DNA from 4 places in the Micromonospora sp. C28ISP2-4 genome. Region 1 is predicted to be linked to each of the others. Evidence: riboswitches for the same ligand, from Rfam matches in the RefSeq annotation. Region 1 holds a riboswitch; each other region holds the start of a gene.

What was found. A riboswitch is a leader RNA that binds a small molecule or an ion and turns the genes downstream of it on or off. The one in region 1 is predicted to bind cyclic di-AMP.
Region 2: linked by a shared signal. The riboswitch ahead of Q3W68_RS27555 (hypothetical protein) and the one ahead of Q3W68_RS05600 (hypothetical protein) in region 1 are both predicted to bind cyclic di-AMP.
Region 3: linked by a shared signal. The riboswitch ahead of Q3W68_RS14590 (C39 family peptidase) and the one ahead of Q3W68_RS05600 (hypothetical protein) in region 1 are both predicted to bind cyclic di-AMP.
Region 4: linked by a shared signal. The riboswitch ahead of Q3W68_RS17140 (transglycosylase family protein) and the one ahead of Q3W68_RS05600 (hypothetical protein) in region 1 are both predicted to bind cyclic di-AMP.

The regions. Positions count from the first base shown of each region.
Region 1 is NZ_JAUMKG010000001.1:1,170,064-1,173,718, reverse strand. Features, by position in the region: gene Q3W68_RS05610 (MarR family winged helix-turn-helix transcriptional regulator) at 1-96, opposite strand, end outside; gene Q3W68_RS05605 (carbonic anhydrase) at 252-905, shown strand; gene Q3W68_RS05600 (hypothetical protein) at 964-1,992, opposite strand; cyclic di-AMP (ydaO/yuaA leader) riboswitch at 1,996-2,127, opposite strand; gene Q3W68_RS05595 (YibE/F family protein) at 2,282-3,556, opposite strand.
Region 2 is NZ_JAUMKG010000010.1:31,689-35,343, forward strand. Features, by position in the region: gene Q3W68_RS27550 (cation diffusion facilitator family transporter) at 52-966, shown strand; cyclic di-AMP (ydaO/yuaA leader) riboswitch at 1,110-1,240, shown strand; gene Q3W68_RS27555 (hypothetical protein) at 1,245-2,318, shown strand; gene Q3W68_RS27560 (SRPBCC family protein) at 2,340-2,792, opposite strand; gene Q3W68_RS27565 (STAS domain-containing protein) at 2,894-3,253, opposite strand.
Region 3 is NZ_JAUMKG010000003.1:273,756-277,410, forward strand. Features, by position in the region: gene Q3W68_RS14580 (hypothetical protein) at 16-360, shown strand; gene Q3W68_RS14585 (hypothetical protein) at 495-1,259, shown strand; cyclic di-AMP (ydaO/yuaA leader) riboswitch at 1,568-1,710, shown strand; partial or broken gene Q3W68_RS14590 (C39 family peptidase) at 1,901-2,744, shown strand; gene Q3W68_RS14595 (alpha/beta fold hydrolase) at 2,943-3,655, shown strand, end outside.
Region 4 is NZ_JAUMKG010000004.1:211,654-215,308, forward strand. Features, by position in the region: gene Q3W68_RS17135 (LLM class flavin-dependent oxidoreductase) at 1-1,333, opposite strand, end outside; cyclic di-AMP (ydaO/yuaA leader) riboswitch at 1,505-1,650, shown strand; gene Q3W68_RS17140 (transglycosylase family protein) at 1,649-2,299, shown strand; gene Q3W68_RS17145 (YbaB/EbfC family nucleoid-associated protein) at 2,485-2,934, shown strand; gene Q3W68_RS17150 (M4 family metallopeptidase) at 3,111-3,655, opposite strand, start outside.

The DNA of each region.
Region 1 (3,655 bases):
GCGCGCGATCGCGAGCAGTACGTGGCCGTGGTTGGTGAGGAAGGTCCAGTTACGGCGGCTCCCGTCCTCACCTGGTGTGGTCGCCATGGTGGTCATGCTAGGCCCCCTGCGCGGTAGCCCCGACCCGGCGCGGGCCGGCTCGGGAAAGTATGAAATGCGTATCACGAATCTTGACGGGCCCCGAGGTGCGTGTGACCGTGGGTCGCGAGGCCGTTCGGCCTGGTAGTTCCCAGGTAGACGAGGTGAGGGACATGACGCCGAGCACCCCGGAGCAGGCACTGATCGAACTGCGTGCCGGTAACCACCGGTTCGTCACCGGCGCCCCGCAGCATCCGAATCAGGACGCCGGGCACCGGGCGGCGGTCGCCGACGGCCAGCATCCCTTCGCGGTGATCGTCGGCTGTTCCGACTCGCGGCTCGCCGCCGAGATCATCTTCGATCGCGGTCTCGGCGACCTCTTCGTGGTGCGCACGGCCGGGCACACCGCCGGGCCGGAGGTGCTCGGCAGCGTCGAGTACGCCGTCACAGTGCTCGGCACCCCGCTCGTGGTGGTGCTCGGGCACGACTCGTGCGGCGCGGTCCAGGCCGCCCGGGAGGGGTTCCGGACCGGCGCCGCCCAGCTCGGGCACCTGGGCGCGGTGGTGGACGCGGTCTCGCCCAGCCTGCTGCGCGCCGCCCGCCAGGGCGTCGAGGACCTCGACGGCATCGTCGACGTGCACATCGCGCAGACCGTCGAGACGCTGCTGGCCCGGTCCGCCGTCCTGGCCGAGCGGGTGGCTGCGGGGCAGTGCACGGTGGTGGGCATGTCGTACCGGCTCGCCGGCGGCGAGGTGCGGACGGTGGCGCAGGCCCCGGCCCCGCTGCCCGCTCCGGCGGCGCCCGCCGACCCGGCGCTGGCCGGCTGACCCGCAGGGAAGACGGAAAAGGGGCCGCCCGAGGGCGGCCCCTTTCACTGTGTCCGGGTCAGAGCAGCGACATGTGGACGTGGTCGGTGTGGTTCGACGGTCCGCTGTACGAACTCCAGCCGGTGGCCGGGAACCAGATCTGCCGGTTCCAGATGACGTAGTAGATGCCCAGCCGGTCGGCGTTGCGGATGAGGAAGGCGGCGACCTCGTTGCCGTACCGGCGGGTGTCGTTGTTGTGCCAGGGCGCGAAGCCGCTGTTCTGCAACGACCAGTCGCACGCCTTGCCCTTGGGGTGCTCCCACGGCCCGCCGGGCCGGTAGCAGCCCACGAAGCGCTTGAAGCCCGCGCGGCGGACCTCCTTGTACGCGTGCAGCGTGCGCGGGGTGACGCAGCCCGAGGTGGTCGGGTCGTCCTCGCTGCACGACTCGGCCTTCCATCCGCCGTCGGCGGTGCGGCCGGGGGCGATCTTGGCGACCGGTGAGGTGGCGGAGACCAGGCCGCCGGTGAAGCCGAGACCGCCGACGAGCTTCAGCGCGCGCTCGGCCTGCACCTTCTCGCGCTCCATCGCGTTCTTCTGCTTCTCCTGCTCGCGCACCTCGGCGTCGAGCGCGATCTTGGCCTGCTCGGCGCGCGTCTTGACCGCGTTGATGGCGGCCAGGCGCTGCGCGTTGAGGAGGTTCAGCTCGTCCAGGGCGTTGACCCGGCGGACGAACGAGTCGGGCGAGTTGCTCTCCAGCAGCATCGCCATCGCGCCCATCCGGCCGGTCCGGTAGGACTGGGCGGCGAGCTGGTTGACCTGCGGGCTGAGCGCGTCGAGCTCGGCCTGTGCCGTCTTCACCTCGGCCGCCAGCCGCCGCTGGCGGTCCTGCGACTTGGCGAGCTTCGCCTTGGCCTGGAGGAAGTTCCGGTTGGCCGCGTCGATCGCCTCGGTGATCAGCGGCGGTTCGCCGTCCTCCTCGTGGCCCGAGGGGGTGCCGGGGGCCGCCGCGGTGGGTGCCGCGGTCGCCGGGGTCGGCCCGGCCAGCACTGCTAGCGAGGCCAGCACGGCCACCACGGGTGTCAGCCAGCGGCGCAGGGGTGCCGTCACAGTGTTCCCTTCCGTCGGCCGCCGACCGGGTTAGCTGACGGGTTCGGGACGGAAGTGGCCCCTACCGCTGTCGCGGATTCACCCCATGTACCTGGTTCCCCGGCTCGCCCGCGGGCGATTGGGCGGCGGCACCGCTGGCGCCGGTGCGCGCCTTCGGCGGTGACCGGCAGCGAGGTTACCCGACAGCACTCCTGAGGATCTACGTCCGGAAGCCGACCAATAGCGAGATTTCGCCGTGGCGCACCGTGACCAGCGTCGCGTTTGAAATCGATGGTCACGCTGCGGAGTGTCACCATGCGGCCTCCGTGCTCTTCCCGCCGCCGAGCGCCTCCAGCGCGTCGTCCCGTCCGGTCGGCGGCCGGGGCGCGGGCGGCGCCGGCTCCGCGCCGCGCGAGCGCCGTCCGGCGGTGGTCACGACCGCGGCCAGTCCGGTCGTCAGCGGTACGGCGGCGATCAGGCCGAGCGTGGCGACCGCGCTGCGGACGATCTCCTGGGCGAGGAACTCGCTCGTCAGGATCTCGCTCACCGGGCGGGAGTCGGCGACCAGCAGGAGCAGCAGCGGCAGCGAGGCGCCCGCGTACGCCAGCACGATCGTGTTGACGGTGGACGCGATGTGGGCCCGGCCCACCCGGGTCGCCGCCCGGTAGAGCTGCCGGCGGGACAGGCCGGGGTTGGCGTGCGCCAGCTCGGTGACGGTGGCCGCCTGGGTGACCGTGACGTCGTCCAGTACGCCCAGCGAGCCGATGATGATGCCGGCCAGCAGCAGCCCGTGCAGGTCCACGTCGCCCTGGAACATGGACAGCGTGGTGGCGTCCTCGCTGCCGAAGCCGGTCAGGTGGGTGGCGGACGTGGCGAGCAGGCCGAGCACGCCGGTGACCACCAGACTGCCGAGCGTGCCGAGCACCGCCACCGACGTCTGCGCGGTGATCCCGTGGGTCAGGTACAGCACCACGAACATGATCAACGCGGCGCCCACGATCGCCACCAGAAGCGGGGGCTGGCCGGCGCCGATGCCCGGCAGCACGAAGCCGAGCAGGATGGCGAAGCTGGCCACCAGGCCGCCGAGCGCGGCGAGCCCGCGCCAGCGGCCGAACGCCACGATCGCGGCGGCGAAGAGCACCATCAGCCAGATCAGCGGCGTACCGCGCTGGTGCTCGGCGATGTTGTAGGACTTCACCGCCGGGTCGGCCGGGTCGGTCAGTTCGACCAGGACGACCTCGTCGCCGACCGCGACCCGGGGCGCGCCCGGCCCGGCCGGGATCGGCGTCTCGACCTGCCGGCCCGCGTCCGGGCCCTGCTCGGCGGTCACCGTCACGGTGCCGCAGGGGCCACCGCCGCCGTCCGGGGCCTCCGGGGTGGGCGGGCAGGGCTCGGTGACCAGCCGGGTCACGGTGCCGTGGTAGCGGGGGACGTCCGCGCCGCCGACCGGTTCCCGGTCCTGCCGCGGCCAGAGCACCAGCGCCGCGATCACGGTGAGCGCGAACAGCGGCACCACCACGGCGACGAGCAGCCGTCGTACCCCCGGCGGCGCGGCGGGCGCGGGGTGGGTGTGGTCGGCACCCATGGCGTCTCTCCCAACGGTCGCGGCGACGCCTGGTCCGCCGGACCGGTCCGGTCACCGGGCCGGGGCGGACGTGTCGTCCACGTCCGGGGCGTCGCCCGG
Region 2 (3,655 bases), on a different contig from region 1:
GATGTGAACATACATTGGGCCGGGCCGGTACGGGGCAGGAAGGGTGTTGGCGTGGGCGCAGGTCATGACCACAGCGGCGCGGTGGCCAACGCGGCGCACCGCCACCGGGGCCGCCTCTGGGCCGCCTTCGCGCTGCTCGCCGCCCTGATGGTGGTCGAGGCGGTCGCCGCCTTCACCACCGGCTCCCTGGCACTGCTCTCCGACGCCGGGCACATGTTCACCGACGTCCTCGGCATCGGCATGGCCCTCGCGGCGATCACCGCCACCCGCCGCGCCGGCACCGACCCGCAACGGACGTTCGGGCTCTACCGGCTGGAGGTGCTCGCCGCCCTCGCCAACGCCGTACTGCTCGGCGCCGTCGCGATCTACGTCCTGGTCGAGGCGGTGCGCCGCTTCGGCGAGCCGCCGGAGGTGCTGGCCGGCCCGATGCTCGTGGTGGCGGTGCTCGGCCTGCTCGCCAACATCGTCGCGTTCGCGCTGCTGCGCGCCGGGTCGAAGGAGAGCATCAACCTGCGCGGGGCGTACCTGGAGGTGCTCGGCGACCTGCTCGGCTCGCTCGGCGTGATCGCCGCCGCGCTGGTCATCGCGCTGACCGACTGGTGGTGGGCCGACCCGCTGGTCGCCGTCGGGATCGGCCTGTTCATCCTCCCGCGCACCTGGCGGCTCGGCCGGGCCGCGCTGCGCATCCTGGTGCAGGCCGCGCCGGAACACCTCCAGGTGACCGCCGTGCACGACCGGCTGGCCGCCGTACCCGGCGTGGCCGAGGTGCACGACCTGCACGTCTGGACGCTCACCTCGGGCATGGAGGTGGCCTCGGCGCACCTGACCACCGACCCGGGCGCGGACCCGGCCGGGGTGCTGGCCGCCGCGCGGGCCGCCCTGCACGAGGACTTCTCCATCGATCACGCCACGTTGCAGGTCGAACCCGGAGCGTCGGCCGGAGTGTGCGGACAGACCGAGTGGTGATTAGGACACACTTAAATCACTGTGGCTAATGTAGTCTTATGCCGGTTTTGCCCCGCCTAGTGGCACTGCTCCACAGAGCCGCGCCCGGGCAGCGCCGGTAGTCTCGGTCGCGACCGCACCCGCGGGCGCCACCGGCCCCGGTGGGGCGGCCGTCGCCTAATCGTCCGCAGGGACGAGCCGGGGAACCACGTACGTGGGGTGCATCCGCGTCAGCGGTAGGGATCTTCCGTCCCGAACCCGTCAGCTAACCCGGTCGGCGCTGACGGAAGGACGTGTGAATGCCCCCAGTGGCACCTGTACGAAGGACGGCCGCCCGGTTGGCGGCCCTGCTCGTCGCGACGCTGACCCTCGGCGTCGCGACCGTTCCGGCCTCCCCCGCCTCGGCGGCGCCGGCGACCGGCCTGCTCGCCGCCGCGCCCGGCGACGACGAGGGCGGCACGCCCGAACTGCGTGCCCAGCTCGACGCCGCCAGCAAGGGCTGGCTGGAGGCGAAGGCCGCGCTGAACCGGTCGGTGAGCCGCCAGAAACAACTCAACGAACAACTCAAGACGGTCGGCGCCGAGCTGGCCGTACGCGACGCCAAGGTCGGCGAGATCGCCGCGGTGGCCTACCGCAACGGCCGCCTGGGCACCGCCGGGGCGCTGCTCGGCAGCAGCAGCCCGGAGGGCTTCATGGACCGGGCCGCCGCACTGGAACAGGTAGCCGCGAACGAGGACCGTACGCTGCGCGACCTGATCACCACCCGCGACGAGGCCACCCGCACCCGCGCCCAGCTCGACGGCGAGATCCGCGAGCAGCGCAAGCAGGTGACGGTGATGGCCAAGCGCAAGGAGCAGGCCGAGCGCGCCCTGGAGGTGGCGAACGACCGGGCCTCACGCAGCAGCAGCGGCGGCGGCAGCGTCCAGGGCACCTCCAGCAAGAACGCGAAGCCGGCGCCGCGCAACTCGGACGGCTCCTGGCCGTCGGAGTCGTGCAGCGTCAACGACCCGACCCCGGCCGACGGCTGCATCACGCCGCGCACGCTGCACGCGCTGCAACAGGCCAAGGCGGCGGGCTTCACCCGGTACGTCTCCTGCCACCGGCCCAGCGGCTCGGGTGAGCACCCGAAGGGACGTGCCTGCGACTTCGCCGCGCAGAAGAACGGCTTCGGCGGCGTGGCCACCGGCGGCGACCGGACGTACGGCAACAACCTGGCCGCGTACTTCGTACGCAACGCCGACCCGCTCGCCGTGCTCTACGTGATCTGGTTCAAGCAGATCTGGCTGCCCAGCAGCGGGTGGAAGTCGTACAGCGGCGGCAACGGCGACCCGTCCAGCGACCACACCAACCACGTGCACCTGTCGGTGTACTGAGCGCCCTGCGGGCCGGCCGGATCAGGCCGGCCGGCCCTCCAGGGTCGCTCCCAGACGCGCCGCCAGGCCCAGGTGAGCCGCCCGGGCCTGGCGGAACGCGTACCCGAACAGCGGCGCCGGCGCGGTGAGCGTGATCTCCACGTCGATGCGTACCGTGCCGTCGGGCTCGTCGCGCAGCCGGGTGTGGTTGCGTACCGTCGTGGCGGGCTGCTGCCGCGCCACTGTGACGACCTCGTCCTCGCTGGCGATCAGCACGTCCGCCTGGTACGTGACCGGGAAGTGCAACGGGCCGAGCTGCAGCCGGTCGGTGATCGCGTAGCTGCCCAGCGCGCCCGGCCGGGACGGCAGCTTCCGGACCCGGACGATCAGCGGATGCAGCTCACCCTGGCGGCTCAGGTCACCCAGCAGGGCCACCGCGTCGGCCCGGCTGCACCGGGCCTGCACGGTGTAGCTGAAGCTGTCGCTGCTCTGCAAGCGGGCCCCCTCGCCGTCGTGCGTCGCGACGATCGTCCCGTACCGACGCCGGACTGGCAACGGGTAGAAGGTCCCCTGGCCGCAGGGCATGTGAACGGCGCTCAGGCGCCGGGCAGCACCTCGGGGGTGTCGTCGGCGAACCACGGCTCGGGCGCGCCGAACAGGCCGAGCAGGCCGGTCACCCAGAGCTGCCGGTGCACGAACCGGCTCGGCTCGGTGACCACGAGCTTGACGCCGCTGACCTCGCAGGTCTGGAAGCCCGCGACCATGGCGCTGATGCCGACCGAGTCGATGAACGTGACGAGCCGCATGTTCAGCTCGATCCGCGAGGGGCGACCCTTCGCGAGCACTTCGGCGATCGCTTCCCGCACCTCGTACGCGGTGTCGACGTCGATCTCCCCACGGGGCGCGATCTGGACGACACCACCCGGCCGCACCGACTTCACGATCGACAGGCTCACGCGAGCACCTCCACTCGCCCATGACGGGCGCCTCATCAGTACGCGGGCCGCGACCGAGCGTATTCCTCCGACGGCCCGGTCGCCACCCCCCGGGATGAGCAATTCGCGAACTGGGCACACCTGGGCGTACCCAATCCGGACCTCCGGGTTCCAGTTTCCCCTTCAGGGCGGACCGCGGCCAGCCGTGTGGCCGGGCGGGCCCGCCGATCCGCCGACCAGGGTAGCTGGCGCACGCACGTCCCGTGGGCACCGGTCCCGGCGCGTTCGGGTGGTTCGTCCCGTTCGTTGCCCGGGCCGCCCGTGAGCCGCGCATGGTTTGCCGGGCGCGCCGGTGGGGCACTGCCCGGGACAGGAACCCGCCGGATGGACACCGGAGTCCGAAGTGGCCGCCGGCCTTCGGCA
Region 3 (3,655 bases), on a different contig from region 1:
CGGTAATTTGTACCCGTGCTTCCGATCGCGCTCACCTGCCCCGTGTGGTGGGTGGCGCGCTGGACCGCCCGGATGCTCGCCAGTCTCGCCGTGGTCGTCGCCTGTTCGTTCGGCGCCGCCACGCTGCCGGCCGGTGTCGCCGCTGCCGCCCCGGCTCCGGCGGTCGCCGCCTCGGCGTACCCGGTCGCGGGCGCCTCGACCGCCGCGCGGCCGGAGGTCGACCGCGTCGCGGAGCGGCAGGTCGCTTCCGCCGCTGTCCCGGCGCCCGCTCCCCGGGCGACCGTTCCGGTCGTGGCGGAGCCGGTCCCGGCCGGACGGGCCGCCGCGCCGGCCGGCCCGCGGGCCCCGCCCGCCCGCTGACCCGCCCACGGGCCGCGCCCGTGTTCCGCACCCACTCGCACGTCATCCCCGCACCCGCCCCGGTGGCCTTACCGGCCCACCCCGGCCAGGTCGTGCGGGTCCTCCCGCCAGGTCCTTCCCGTGAGGTGCCGACCATGTCGCAGACCGCTCTGTACCACTTCCTCACCTCCGTGCCCGAGGCCGCCGCCATCTGGTCCTTCCTGCTCCTGCTCGCGCTGGGCCTGCTCGCCGCGCTCGTCGCCCGGCCCGAACGCGACCCCGCGCCGGAGACCGCCCCCGACCCGGCCGACGCCGACGCCGCCGGCCGCGAGGACCTGATCCGGTACGCCGAGGAGGTGGCGGTGGCCGCCGCCGGGGCCGCCCAGACGGCCCGTCGCCGCCGGGAGCGGTGGCTGGCCGCGCAGGACGAGGCGGACCGGGCCTGGACCGCGTACGACGAGGCGGACGCCGCCGCCCGCCGCCTGGCCGGCGCCGCCGCGCTGGCCGCCCCGCGTACGCCGCGAACCCCGGCCGAGTACGCGGCCCGCGAGCGCTGGCTGCACCACGCCGCCATGACGGCGCACTGGCGGGGCGACCTGACCGCCCGCCAGCTCGCCGACGTGCTGGCGGGCCGCAACGGGTGGGATCCGCGCCGGCACCCGGCCGAGCAGGAGATCGTGCTGGCCCGCACCGTCCGGGACGGGCGCCGGGCCGGATGGGAGAGCGCCGCCGCACGGGAACGGGCGGCGTGGCGGGACGCGGAGCTGGCCGCCGAGGCCGCCAGCGCGCTCGCCACCGAGGCGTACGAGGCCACCGTGGCGCTGCGGCCCGCCCCGGCGTACCGCAGCGCGACGCCGAGCACCCTGCCGGTGCCCGCGGCGGTCCGGAACGCACGCTGGCGCCCCGCCCGGGTCGGCTGAGACGACCGTCTCGACCGAATCGTTACCCGGAACGTGGTGAGCCCGGTCGCCCGGGCCGCCGAAACGGGCGTCCGGCGCAGAACAGGTCATCGAGTCGCGCAATTGCCAGGTCGGCGCTGGCCGTATGTCCGCTTTCCGCCGCCGGGTGCCGTCGAAACTGCTTGTCCCATTGAGTGAAGTCAGTAACCGGGTGTTCCGAAATCGGTTACCCCGGATCACGTTTACGCAGGTGGGAGCGCTTGGCATGGGACATACCCGCCGGTAGTGTCGGCGCGTCCGATGCGGTAATCGATCGCCGACGGCGACGCCGCACCGACCCGCCTAATCGTGTTCCACGAACCGGGGACCCATGAGCAACATCGGGGTGAATCCGCGAGCCCACGGCCCGCGGTAGGGCGTACTTCCCGCCCGAATCCGTCAGCTAACCCGGTCGGCGGCCACGGAAGGAGTACCGCTCTTGCCCACCCCTCGATCGTCCCCCCGCCTCCACGGCACCGCGGTGCCCGCGCTCGCCTGACGCGCGACCGGCCCGCCCCCTGGGCGCCCGGCATCACGGGCGTTCCCGATCCCCCGGCCATCCGGCCCCGCCAGCACGTGTGAGTTCCTCCGCGTGCCGGGCCGGCTTGCGCCGCTCACGCCCCGTGGAGGATTTCGTGAAGCACCACCTGAAGCGTCAGCTGCGACGGATCGTCACCGAACGCCCGTACCAGATCGTCGCCGGATCGGCCGCCGCGCTCGTGCTGGCCGCCGGCGCCGGCACCGTCGCCACCGCCGGTGACGACGCCCCGGCCCAGGAGAACACCGCAGCGGTCGCCGATCTCGGCGCCGCCCGCCTCGGCGAGCAGCCGGCCAGCCGCGGCGAGGCCCGCATCGCCGTACCGCAGGCGTCGCCAAGCGCTTCCGCCGCGCCCAGCGCGTCGCCGAGCGCCTCCCCGTCGAAGACGGCCACTGCCGACCCGGACACCACGGCGAAGGCCAAGCCGAAGCCGCCGTCGAGCAAGACGCTCGACTACGACTACCAGGCGCAGATCAACTACTTCTACTGCGGTCCGGCCGCCGTGCGCAACGCGCTCAGCGCCACCGGCATCGAGCGCAGCCAGGACGCGCTCGCCGCCTCCCTCGGCACCACCGAGATGGGCACCAACTCGGCCGAGGACACCACCCGCGTGCTCAACCAGCAGGTCAAGGGCAACCCGTACCGGACCCGCATGATTCCCGGCACCGCCACCCCGGCCCAGATGGACCGGCTCCAGGCCGACGTGGTCGAGGCGATCAGCAACGGCCGCGCGATCGTCGCGAACGTCGCCGGCACGGCCACCGACACCAACGGCGGCTGGCACTCGTTCCCGGGCGGCCACTACGTCGCTGTGGTCGGCTACAAGAACGACGGCCGGACGGTACGCATCGCCGACTCGGCCGACCCGTCGCTGCCGTCGTACTGGGTCACCACGATCGGACCTGGCGAACTGGGTCTCCACACGCGGCCTCCGCCTGACCCCGACCCTCCCGCCCCGCCCCTCCGCCCTCCCTCGACCCGCTGATCTTGCACTTGTGGCCCGGTCACAGCGGACAAAAAGCCGGGCATCCTGGGGGCCGCAACTGCAAGATCAGGGTGCGGGCGGCGCGGAGGTCGGCGAGGGCTCGCTCTCGCGTGTCCGGGGCGGGCGGTGGCAGACTGCGCCAATGGGCGATGCGACGGGGAAGCGGCACCTGGTTCTCCTGCACGGCATGGGCTCCACCGGCGAGGTGTGGCTGCCCTGGGCGCCGCTGCTGGAGCGCCGCTGGCCCGGCCGCTGGCTCGCCCCCGACCTGGCGGGACACGGCTGGTCGCCGCCGCTAGACGGCTACTCGTTCGACGCCCTGGCCCAGCGTGTGGCCGACGGGCTCGGCCCGGTCCGGCTCGGCCCCACCGACCGGCTGGTGCTGCTCGGGCACTCGCTCGGCGGGGTGGTCGCGCTGGCGCTCGCCGCCCGGCGGCGGGGTCTGCCGGTCGACGCCGTGGTCGGGCTCGGCATCAAGGCGGTCTGGTCCCCGGCCGAACTGGCCAAGTCGGCGGAGCTGGCCGCCCGGCCGGTCACCTGGTTCGCCACCCGGGACGAGGCGGCCCGCCGCTACCTGCGGGTGTCCGGGCTCGCCGGGCTGTTCGCGCCGGACCATCCGGTGGTGGAGGCGGGGCTGCGGCGTGAGGACGGCCGCTGGCGGCTCGCGATGGACCCGGCCGCGTTCGCGGTCGGGGAGCCCCGGCTGCCCGCTCTGCTGGCCGCCACCGGCGTGCCGGTGCTGCTGGCCCGGGGCGAGCTGGACCCGATGGTGACCGACGCGCAGCTCAAGGAACTGGGCGTGCCGGTGGCGACACTGCCCGGGCTGGGCCACAACGCGCACGTCGAGGACCCGGA
Region 4 (3,655 bases), on a different contig from region 1:
CGGCCTCGGAGCGGCGCAGGTGCGGGAAGATCGAGGCGTCCTCCAGCCCGTGGTGCTGGGTGACCATGGTGCAGTAGGCCGCGCAGTACGCCCCGAGCGTCCAGTTGTTCTGCCGCATGGTCATCTCGTTCAGTGCGGCCCGCGCCCGACCCGGCGTGACCGAGCCCTGCTTGACCTGTTCCAGCAGGTCGCGCACCTGGGCCAGCTCCTGGCGCAGGTGATCGTGCACGTCCACCAGGTGCTGCCCGGCGGCCTGTCCCCGGGCCGGGTAGACGTGTCCGGCCGGTGGCGGCGGGGCGCTCGGGCGGGTGGACTCGTCCCAGGGGCGGCGCGCGCTCAGGCGTACCCCCGGGTCGGGGGTGGGGGTGACGCCGAGCGTGCTCGGGCCGGCGGCGGTCTGCTCGTCGGGGGCCGCGCGGTCGTCGCCACCGCCGGGCGCGGTGCGCTCGGCGGCGACCAGCTCCCGCACGGCGGGCGCGACCTCCTGGCCGAAGATCTGGATCGCGCGCGGTTCGTCGCTGCCGAGGATGAACGTGGTGATGCCGTGCTCCAGCGTGAGCCCGGCCAGTTCCTCCACCCACTGCTCCGGCGGCCCGGCCAGGAAGCCGGCCGACGAGCGGGCGAACGTGCCGGTCACGTTGAGCATACGGCGGATCGCGGCCGGGTCGCGCCCGGCCGCCTCCGCGCCCTCGTCGACCAGCTTGTTCAGGGCGGGCAGCTCGTCGGGGCCCTTCGGCAGGTAGGACAGGGACGGCAGCCAGCCGTCCGCGGCGCGGCCCACCAGGCGCAGCATCCGCGGCTTGTAGGCGCCGACCCAGATGCCGACCTGGTGCGCGGGCGCCGGACCGCGCTTGGCGCCCACCACGCGGTAATGCTCGCCGTCCACGCGGATCATGCCGCGCCGGTCGGTGTCCCAGACCTCGCGGATCACCCGGATCGCCTCGTCGAGGGCGTCGACGGCGGCGCCGGGGGACAGGCGCCGCCCGCCGGTCGCCTCGATCGCGTCCCAGAACGCGCCCGCGCCGAGTCCCAGCTCGACCCGGCCGCCGGTGAGCAGGTCCAGGCTGGCGATGCTGCGGGCCAGCACCACCGGCTGGCGCAGCGGCAGGTTGAGCACGTTGCCGGCCAGGCGGATGCGCTCGGTGGCGGCGCCCACGTAGGACATGAGCGTCCACGTGTCCAGGAAGCCCGGCTGGTACGGGTGGTCCTGGAACGTGACCAGGTCCAGCCCCACCTGCTCGCAGAGCCGGGCGAGCGCCACCACCTGGTCGGGCTGCCCGGCGGCGGGGGTGAGGAACCCGCCGAAGGTCAGCTCGTGTCCGTGATCGGTCATCCGTCCCGCCCTCCCGTGATCTTGCCTGGCCCTGCCACCGTAGCGCCGTCACCGGTAGCCCGGCCGGGTGAAGAGCGTCACAAGAAGTGGACGATCGTCGCAAAACGCTCCTAGCGTCGGTTTCGTTCGCAGACGCGGACACCGCGTGCCGGAAACGCCAAATCCCGCCGCCGGCCCCGGTAACCGAACCTCGCGCGGGAGCGGGGGAACCACACGTTCCACGGTGCATCGTCACCTCGGGGTGAAGCCGCCACCGGCGGCCGGGCTCCTCGGCCCGAACCCGACAGCTCACCTCGTCGGCGTGGAGGAATCCACATGGCAACTGAATACTCAGCCCGAAGCCGCCGTACCGCGCTCGGAGCGGTGGTGGCCGGCGCCGCCGTCGGCGCCGCGGCCCTGTTCGGCCCGGCTGCTCCGGCCAGCGCGGGCGTCAACTGGGACGCGGTCGCGCGCTGCGAATCCGGCGGCAACTGGAAGATCAACACTGGTAACGGCTACTACGGCGGGCTCCAGTTCTCCCGCGCCACCTGGAACGGCTACGGCGGCAAGAAGTACGCCGCCCGCGCCGACCTGGCCAGCCGGTCCGAGCAGATCGCCGTCGCGGAGAAGGTGCTGCGCGGGCAGGGCATCGGCGCGTGGCCGGTCTGCGGCAGGAAGGGCGGCTCGGCGAGCTCCGGGTCGGCCGCGGCCGGCGAGCGGGCCACCACGAAGGCCGTCCCGCGCAAGGCCGCCCCGAAGCGGGCGGCCACGCGTAAGGCCGCGCCGCAGCGGCCCGCGACGAAGGCGGCGCCACAACCCGCGACCGGCGCCGGGACGTACGTGGTCCGGCGCGGGGACACGCTGTCGGAGATCGCCGTGGCGCAGCACGTCGACGGCGGCTGGCGTGCCCTGCACGAGCGCAACCGCGCAGTGGTCGGTGACGACCCCGGCCTGATCTTCCCCGGTCAGCGGCTGCGCCTGCGCTGAGTGGCCCTCGAACGCCCGGCCGGCCCGTCCGGCCGGGCGTTCGCTCCGTCCGCGACACGCCGCGTCGCCGGTGTCCGGCCTGCTCGCGGTGCCGGGGCGCGGCCCGCGACAGCGGGTGACCGCGATTCGTCGGAGCCGGTTGCTAGGGTCACGGTGCTCGGCTAAGACGTGAAGAAGGCGCGGAAATGACCAACGACCCGTTCTCGGCGGCCGCGAGCCTCGACGAGCTGCTGACCCGCACGCAGCAGGCGCTCACCGCGATGCGCTCCCGGGCCTCGGCGCACGCCGACGGCGAGCCGGGCGACCTGCTCCGGGCCGAGGGCACTGCCGCCGGCGGGCGGGTCCGCGCGGTCGCCGTCCAGGGTGGCCGGCTGGATTCCGTGACGGTCGACCCGGAGCTGGCCGGTGAGCCCCTCGACGTCCTCTGCGGGCATCTCGTCGCCGCCGCCAACGCCGCGCTGTCCGAGCTGGACGACCGGGTCAGCGCGTCGGCGCGGGCCGACGCCGACGCGCTCGCCGCCCGGCTCGGCAGCATGGGCGATCAGGCCGAGCTGTTCGGCCGCGCGATGCACGAGGCGGCCGCGCGGATCCACCGCGACCGCGGCACCCCGTCCCGGGCCGGGCGCCCGGCCTGACCCGACCGCACGCGCCCCGGCGCGACGCGGCGCCGCCCCGCACGCGGCGCCGACCACGCGCGACGCGGCGCCGACCACGCGCGACGCGGCGCCGACCACGCGCGACGCGGCGCCGGCCTGACACGAGGAGGCGGCCGGCCGCCGGGAGGACGACGACCGGCCGCGCCACGCCACGGTCAGCTCACTGTGACCGCGGTGTCGTCGACGACGAAGGACGTCTGCAACGAGCTGTCCTCCACGCCGCTGAACGAGATGGTCGCCGTGGTGCCCGCGAGTGACGAGATGTCGAAGGACCGCTGCACGTAGCCGGTGGCCTTGTTCAGGTTGGAGTAGGTGGCCAGCGTGGTGCTGCCCGCCTTGACGGTGAGCTTGTCGTACGCGGTGCTGGTGGTCGACTCCGCGCTGTCGACGTGCAGCCAGAAGCTCAGCGTCGCCCGGCATCCGGCCGGGATCGTCACCGACTGGCTGAGCGTGTCGGTGTGCGACGAGCCGTACCCGTCCAGCCACGCCTTGTACGAGCCGCCGTGCGCGGCCTGGCCGCTGTCCGTGGTGATGACGCCGGACGAGGCGCTCCAGCTCACGTTGCCCGACTCGAAGCCCGGGTTGGCGAGCTTGTTGCCGGAGCAGCCGCCCGACGGCGGGGTGGTCGTGGTGCTCGGCGTGGGCGTCGGGGTGCCGCCGGCGCAGGTCGGCTCACCGGACTGGGCCGGCACGCTGACGG